Regions from separate parts of the Pseudoalteromonas sp. 20-92 genome, predicted to be linked through region 2. Evidence: predicted binding sites of a transcription regulator. Region 2 holds the regulator's gene; the other holds the start of a gene.
What was found. The regulator sigma-54, encoded in region 2, starts transcription at its own class of promoters, with help from an activator protein. The targets are predictions, from matches to a motif close to GTTGGCACGNNNNTNGNNT.

Region 1 (4,089 bases), on a different contig from region 2:
CAGATACGTTAGATTTAAATGCAGTAGGTGATGCGAGAGGTTCTGTTGTCGCCGAAAATGCGGTTGAAAATTTAACGCTCCGAATTACTGATGAATCAGGGCAATTAGTGAGAAGTATTGAGTTAGGTGCACAATCTGCTGGAGCTGTTCGCTTTGCTTGGGATGGAAAAAATGAGGATGGTGAGCGTTTGCCTGAAGGTGAGTACACTATAAAAGCTGAAGGTAGTACTAATGGTGAATTCTCTAGCTTACCAATTGCCACTTTTAAAAATATTGAGAGTGTAAATATCAATGGTGCAAATGGCATCATAATTAACACTAAAGAAGGTGCGGTTAGGCTGACAGATGTTGCAGAAATCGCGTAATAGATTTTAAGTATACTTCGCCTGCCAGCAGGCTAAAGATTAACAGGTTAAAGGTGAATTATGAGCTTCAATATTGCACTAACCGGCCTAGCTGCCGCTCAAAAAGATTTAGACGTTACAGCAAATAATATAGCAAACGTAAATACAACTGGTTTTAAAGAATCGCGAGCAGAGTTCGCTGATGTATATGCATCATCAGTTTTCAGTTCGGGGAAAACTAAGAATGGCGACGGTGTGCAAACTACCATGGTTGCTCAGCAGTTTCACCAAGGCTCATTGCAATTCACAAATAATTCTCTCGATTTGGCTATTACAGGTGAAGGCTATTTCGCAATGAGTCAAGATCTTGGAGCACAAGATTTTACTTACACACGTGCTGGTGCGTTCAAGCTAAATAAAGATAACTTTGTCGTTGATGCTAAAGGAAACTTTTTACAGGGTTTTCCAGTCGATGAGGCCACAGGTGATACGACTTCAGTAAGTTTGAGTACTTCATCAGCATTGCAAATACCAGATTCTTCTGGATCGCCTCGTGCAACTTCGAGCGTCTACAGCTCATTTAATTTAGATTCGCGTGTTGATGCACCTACACTTGCTTTTGATCCAGCAGAAAGTGCTACGTATAATTCATCGACTTCGACGACTGTGTATGATTCGCTAGGTGAGGCACATGTTTTGCAATACTTTTTTGTAAAAAAAGACCCTACAACCAACCCTAACGAATGGGATATACATGCTACCTTAGATGGTAAAGTTATTGATCCCACCTCTGGTGGAGAGCAAACTACAACCCCGTACACCGCTTTAACGACGATTGGCTTTAGTTCAAATGGTTTACCTGAAACTACAAATGGAGTTGCTAACACAAGCGCTACTACTTTTGATGAACTAGTTTTACCAGCAGGTGCCACAACTGGATTATCTACGTTATTAACTAATGGTGCATCTTTTCCAGATACAGGTGTTGAGCTGAACTGGCGCGACGAAGCAGGTACAGCAAATAAAGTACCAACTCAGTATGCAAGCCGCTTTGAGGTGAAAGCTTTAGAACAAGATGGTGCAACTGTAGGTCGTTTAGCGGGTATTGATATTGGTTCTGATGGGAAAGTTGTTGCTTCTTATAGTAATGGTGATTCAACTTTCTTAGGACAGGTTGCTATGGTGCGTTTTTCAAATTCACAAGGCTTACAACAAGTTGGTGATACAGCTTGGAAAAAGAGCTTAACATCGGGAGAGCCTATTGCTGGTGAGCCTGGCTCTGGTACATTAGGTTCTATCAATTCATCCGCATTAGAGCAATCAAATGTTAATTTAACAAATGAACTTGTTGATTTAATAAGTGCTCAGCGTAATTTCCAAGCTAACTCTCGAGCGCTTGAAGTTAACTCAACAATTCAGCAAAGTATTCTGCAGATTCGATAAGCTAAGATTCATTAAACTAAAAATAAAAAGGCTGCATTTTGCAGCCTTTTTATTTTTAGTCTGTGAATCATCTACTGCAAGAAATGTTTATTTATTACCTTAATTTTACGTCAATCGTGATCTGGCATCTATTTTGCATTTGTATAGTTATAGATTTTTTTATGTGAGTCGATGTTATGGACAAAATGGTCTACATTGCGGCCTCTGGTGCTAAGCAGAGCCTACAGGGGCTTGCCCTTAAAGCCAATAATTTGGCGAATGCTAATACTACAGGCTTTAAATCAGACTTTGCTCAAGCGCGTTCTATGCAAGCGTTTGGTGAAGGGCTGCCAACCCGTGTATTTTCGATGCAAGAACGTCCAGGTTCAAATATGACATCGGGTGGCATAGTTGAAACAGGCAGAGATTTAGATATTGCAATGAGCGATAACGCATGGCTGAGTGTGCAAGATGCGTCGGGTAATGAAGCTTACACTAAAGTAGGTACGCTTAATATCACGGCAGAAGGTATGCTGGTAACAAGTCATGGCCGCCAAGTTATTGGCGAAGGTGGTCCGATTATACTGCCTGTACCGATTGAAAAAATTGAATTTAGCCAAGATGGTGCTATCCAGGTTCGTCCGCAAGGCGCACCAGCGAATTTTTTAGAAGAGGTTGATCGCTTAAAAGTAGTTGAAGCAAATAACTCACAACTTGAAAAAGGTAATGATGGCTTATTTAGACCAAAACCAAATCAAGTTGTTGATACTTCTGCTAATGTAAAAGTATTGAGTGGAACCTTAGAAATGTCGAATGTGAACCCAGTTCATGAAATGGTCGATATGATAAGTCATCAACGCCAATTTGAACTACAAGTCAAACTGATGAAGACAGCTGAAGAAATTGACGAACGTCAAGATCAGTTGTTACGCATAGTTTAACTTTAAAATGAGGACATTATTATGAATCCTGCATTATGGATTAGTAAAACAGGGCTTGATGCTCAACAAACTGATATTTCGGTTATTTCAAATAATTTAGCAAATGCCAGTACGGTGGGCTATAAAAAAAGCCGCGCTATATTTGAAGATTTACTTTATCAGAATATTAATCAGCCTGGCGGTCGTTCATCGCAAGATACCGAAATGCCATCGGGCTTAATGCTAGGGGCGGGTGCCAAAGTTGTAGCGAATCAAAAAAACTTTTCGCAAGGTAATATGCTAACTACTGAAAATTCACTTGACTGGATGATTTCAGGCCCTGGTTTTTTTGAAGTATTACAACCAGATGGCAATATTGCTTACTCACGTAATGGCCAATTTACTACGGACGGTGACGGGCGAGTTGTTACATCGGGTGCTGGCTATGTTGTCCAACCTGAAATGAATGTACCTGATGATGCACAGTCAATTACTGTTTCGCAAGACGGAGAAGTATCTGTGCGTGTTGCAGGTCAAGCCGATAACGTAGTAATTGGTCAGATTACCATTAGTGACTTTATTAATCCATCGGGCCTTGAGCCTATCGGGCAAAACTTATATACCGAGACAGCAGTGAGTGGTGCTCCAGTGCAGGGTAACCCTGGGGTTGAGGGGTTAGGTACTATAATTCAAGGCTCTCTTGAAACATCAAACGTAAATGTCACAGAAGAGCTGGTAAATCTTATCGAAACTCAACGTATTTATGAAATGAATTCAAAAGTAATTTCAGCCGTCGACGAAATGATGAGTTATATCAATCAGCAACTGTAAGGTTTAGGGGCAGAATATGCGTAATATTATGTTATTTGCGGCAGGCACTCTATTTTTAAGTGGGTGTGTATCAACACAAAATAGTGAAATAGTGCAAGACGATCCTTACTATGCGCCAATGTACCCAGAACCAAATATAGAACCTGTTGTAGCAACTGGCTCTTTATTTAACACGAATGTGTCGAACGATTTATACGCGGACAGAAAAGCTCTGCGTACCGGCGATATCATTACGGTTAAATTGCAAGAATCTACCCAAGCTACAAAAGCGGCAAAAACAGAAACAGATAAGCAATCTGACACGAGCCTTGACCCTGTAATTGGTTTGGGGGGACTTCCGGTTAATATCGGTGGCGACAGTATTCAATTTGGAATTGGCAGTGATTCATCGTTTTCTGGTGACTCTAAATCAAATCAATCAAATAGTTTATTTGGCAATATATCGGTTAATGTGATGCGTGTTTTACCAAACGGTAACTTAGTTATTCGAGGTGAAAAATGGTTAACTCTTAATACAGGCGAAGAGTTTATTCGCTTAGAAGGGTTAGTGCGCCCGCAAGATGTTGGCTCAG
Region 2 (4,089 bases):
GGGTAATTAACCACATTTAGTTTATCTTAGTTTCGGTTTTTAGCTAAGTGCTATTCTTCTTCATTAAAGCGTTGTGCTATCAATTGACCAACGGCATGTAAAGCTTGTTCGGCATCAGGGCCCTCACACACTACTTTCACCTCTTTTCCTTGACTGCTTTCCAGTAGCATTAAAGCCAATACACTGTCCCCAGGCGCTTCTTTATCATCTTGATATATCATGATTGAGGCATCAAATTTAATAGCAAGTTGCGCTAATACTGTTGCGGCTCTTGCATGAAGTCCTAATTTATTTTTTATTAAAAAAGTGTCTTCTAAACGCATAAGTTACTCTACCTAAGCTGAACAGATGATTATTTTGAATGAGTTATTTTTCTTGTTCTCTATGGCGGATTTTTACATTTGGATGTGTCATCGAAAAACTTTCACCAATCGTTTGTGCTAAATATACTGAGCGATGTTGCCCACCAGTACAACCTATAGCAATAGTTAAGTAGCTACGGTTATTTCGCTCTAAATGTGGCAACCATGTTTGTACAAAAGTTTGAATTTGCCAAGTGAACTTTTGGACAATGCTGTGGCTGGCTAAGTAATCCTTTACGGGTTGGTCTAAGCCATTTAAAGGTTTTAATTCTGGCTCCCAATGTGGGTTCGGTAAAAAGCGTGCATCAAAGACATAATCAGCTTCCTTAGGAATGCCGTGTTTAAAGCCAAATGACTCAAAAGTAACAATGAGTTGTTTATCTTTTTTACCCAGAATTTTTTCACGAATTGATTCAGCAAGTTGATGAACACTTAAATCACTCGTGTCGATCATATAGTCAGCGCGAGTAGTGAGAACATCGAGAAGTTCTTTTTCTTTTTTTATTGCTAAATCAAGAGGTAATGAGTCAACTGATAACGGGTGTAGACGGCGAGTCTCAGAAAAACGTTTAATTAATGTTTGATCCTCACTGTCTAGATAAAACAGAGTCGGTTTAGCAAAGCCAGGTAAGTATTCAAGGATATCGTTAAATTCATCTTGCTCTTTTGGTAAATTACGGACATCAATACTAACTGCAATTTTGTCGTAGTTATCAGATACACTTCTCACTAAAGAAGGTAGCAGATTAATTGGAATATTATCTACGCAATAATAACCTAAATCTTCAACTACGCGTAAAGCAACCGATTTTCCAGAACCGGAACGGCCACTTATGATAATTAATTCCATTTATCACCCATTATGTTAATTACGATTGTTCTACAATAACTTGATACAGTTCAGTATCTGATTTTGCGCTGCGTAACTGTTTACAAAAATCTTTATTATTTAGTTTATCAGCTATCGTTGCGAGCGTCTTTAAGTGCTGCTGGTTATCGCCATCAGGTACGATGAGTGCAACAAATATATCAACAGGGCGATTATCTATTGCATCAAAATTAATAGGTGTTTCGCTTACTAATACGAGTGCTAAAGGCTCTTCTGCGCCGCTCATTCGCCCGTGAGGGATTGCAATGCCTCTTCCTATACCAGTGCTTCCCAGTTTTTCTCTATTCATTAAGGCGCTGAGAATATCTTGTTGAGAAAGATATGGGAGCTTGTCATGAGCAAGTTGACTGATGAACTCTAAAATTCTTTTTTTACTATTAAAAAGGACCGCAGCTCTGCTGCAGTCCTGGCATATAAGTGAACTTAATTTCATAATATTAGTGTCGAGCAAGCTTCTCTTTGTGTTTAATAACTTGGCGATCGAGCTTGTCAATCAGCGAGTCAATGGCGGCGTACATATCTTGATGTTCAGTAGAGGCAAATAACTCAGCTCCACTTACATGAATCGTTGCCTCAGCTTTTTGGTTTAATTTTTCTATATCAAGAATGACATGAACATTATTAATATGATCTGAGTGTCTTTCTAGCTTCGCAAATTTGGTATTTACATAATCTCTTAATGAATCAGTTACTTCTACGTGACGACCAGTTAAGTTTAGTTGCATAAGCATTACCCTCTTTGTTTAGCGTCTTAAATCAAACTTTTTCGCTGATTTGACGGTGGAATAGCTAGAGATTCGCGATACTTTGCGATTGTACGTCTCGCTACTTTTATTCCTTGCTCAGCTAATATATCTGCAATTTTACTATCACTCAATGGTTTTGCTGAGTTTTCTGCTGCGATTAATTTTTTAATGAGAGCGCGTATTGCTGTTGATGAGCATTCGCCTCCATTTTCAGTACTTACATGGCTTGAGAAAAAATATTTAAGCTCAAAAATACCGCGAGGTGTATGCATATATTTTTGAGTTGTTACGCGTGAAATAGTTGATTCGTGCATTTCGACCATTTCTGCTACATCATTTAAAACCATTGGTTTCATGGCTTCGGGGCCATGCTCAAAAAAACCTTGTTGTTGCTTAACAATACAATTAGTTACTTTTAATAGTGTATCGTTTCTACTTTCTAAACTTTTAATAAACCATTTAGCTTCTTGTAGATGCGAGCGAATAAACTGGCTATCACCACTTGATTTAACGGTGCGTGACATTGCTGCATATTGGCTGTTGACTCTGATTTTAGGCATGCTATCTGGGTTTAGTTCAACAACCCAGCGACCTTTTATTTTTTTCACCGATACATCAGGAATTACATACTCAGATTCTTCTCTAACTATAGTATCCGCCGGTTTTGGGCTAAGAGTATGTATTAAAGTCATTATTTCTTTAAGCTCTTCTTCTTTGAGCTTTGTTTTTTTCATTAATGTACGATAGTCGCGAGCAGCTAATAGATCAATGTGCTCGGTTAAAATCATTTTTGTTTCATTAATATAGGGTGTTTCTTTATCGTATTGGTTCAGCTGAATACATAAGCATTCTTGTAAACTACGTGCTGCAATACCAACAGGGTCAAACAATTGAATTCGTTTTAAAACAGCTTCTATTTCGTCAAGTTCAACTTCGTTGTCTTCTTCGTTCTCTTGATTAAAACTTTCTAAAATTTCTTCGCAGCTCAGCGTTAAAATACCCGAATCATCGACGGCTTCAACAATCGCAATCGCAATCGCTTCATCGGTAGGACTAAAGGGAGTCAGTTGTAGTTGCCACATTAGGTATTCGTGGAGCGTTTCAGTTGAGGAGCCTTGGTATATAGATTCATCTTCAGGCATTGGTCCTGATGATGACGCTGGGGCTGCGCTCATATATTCATCCCAACTAACATCCATAGCCATTTCATCACCTAGCGTATCTTTAGCAAGTGCTTCACCACTGTCTTGCTCATATTCGCTCGGAACATCATCAGCATTTGCGCTAACAGTGACATCGTCGTTATCTGCTTTTTGCTCGTTTTTACCAGCAGAATCTTCGGCGTAATCTTGTTCTTCAACCTCTAATAGGGGGTTGCTGTCGAGTGCTTCTTGTATTTCTTGCTGGAGATCCAATGTACTGAGTTGCAACAGGCGAATTGCTTGTTGCAGCTGTGGAGTCATTGTAAGTTGCTGGCCCATGCGCAGCTGTAATGATTGCCTCATGTATCTCTAACAATCCTTTTATGTTGTTATAATTAATACTAGCAGATGCTTAAAGACATGGCGTAAATGTTACAGCCTAAATTGCTCGCCTAAATAAACATCACGTACTGTTTTATCGTTTAATACGTGTTCTGGAGTGCCTGATGCAATTAACTCACCATGAGAAACTATGTAGGCTTTTTCGCAAACATCAAGAGTTTCTCTTACATTATGGTCGGTAATTAACACACCAATACCACGATTTTTAAGATGTTCAATTATTTTCTTTATATCTAACACTGAAATAGGGTCAACACCAGCAAAAGGCTCATCAAGCAATATAAATTTAGGATCAGCGGCTAGTGCTCGCGCTATTTCAACTCGGCGACGCTCGCCTCCTGATAATGCCATACCTTGGCTATCACGAATGTGCTGAATACTAAATTCATCTAATAAATTGTTAAGTGTGTCTTCTCTTGCTTGCTTATTTAGCTCTTTACGTGTTTCTAAAATAGCCATTAAATTTTGATAAACAGTAAGCTTTCTAAAAATTGATGATTCTTGGGGTAAGTAACCAATGCCTAATCTAGCACGACTATGCATAGGTA

Region 1: NRL14_RS04795 (flagellar basal body rod protein FlgF) is a predicted target of sigma-54. The motif match lies at 1,908-1,926, and genes of this name have one in related genera.

What each region holds. Positions count from the first base shown of each region.
Region 1 covers NZ_JANJGQ010000003.1:226,762-230,850, reverse strand. The annotation lists gene NRL14_RS04805 (flagellar hook assembly protein FlgD) at 1-365, shown strand, start outside; gene flgE (flagellar hook protein FlgE) at 426-1,787, shown strand; gene NRL14_RS04795 (flagellar basal body rod protein FlgF) at 1,964-2,707, shown strand; gene flgG (flagellar basal-body rod protein FlgG) at 2,729-3,517, shown strand; gene flgH (flagellar basal body L-ring protein FlgH) at 3,534-4,089, shown strand, end outside.
Region 2 covers NZ_JANJGQ010000004.1:23,679-27,767, reverse strand. The annotation lists gene NRL14_RS05360 (HPr family phosphocarrier protein) at 51-323, opposite strand; gene rapZ (RNase adapter RapZ) at 367-1,212, opposite strand; gene ptsN (PTS IIA-like nitrogen regulatory protein PtsN) at 1,232-1,684, opposite strand; gene hpf (ribosome hibernation promoting factor) at 1,689-1,976, opposite strand; gene NRL14_RS05340 (RNA polymerase factor sigma-54) at 2,003-3,502, opposite strand; gene lptB (LPS export ABC transporter ATP-binding protein) at 3,572-4,089, opposite strand, start outside.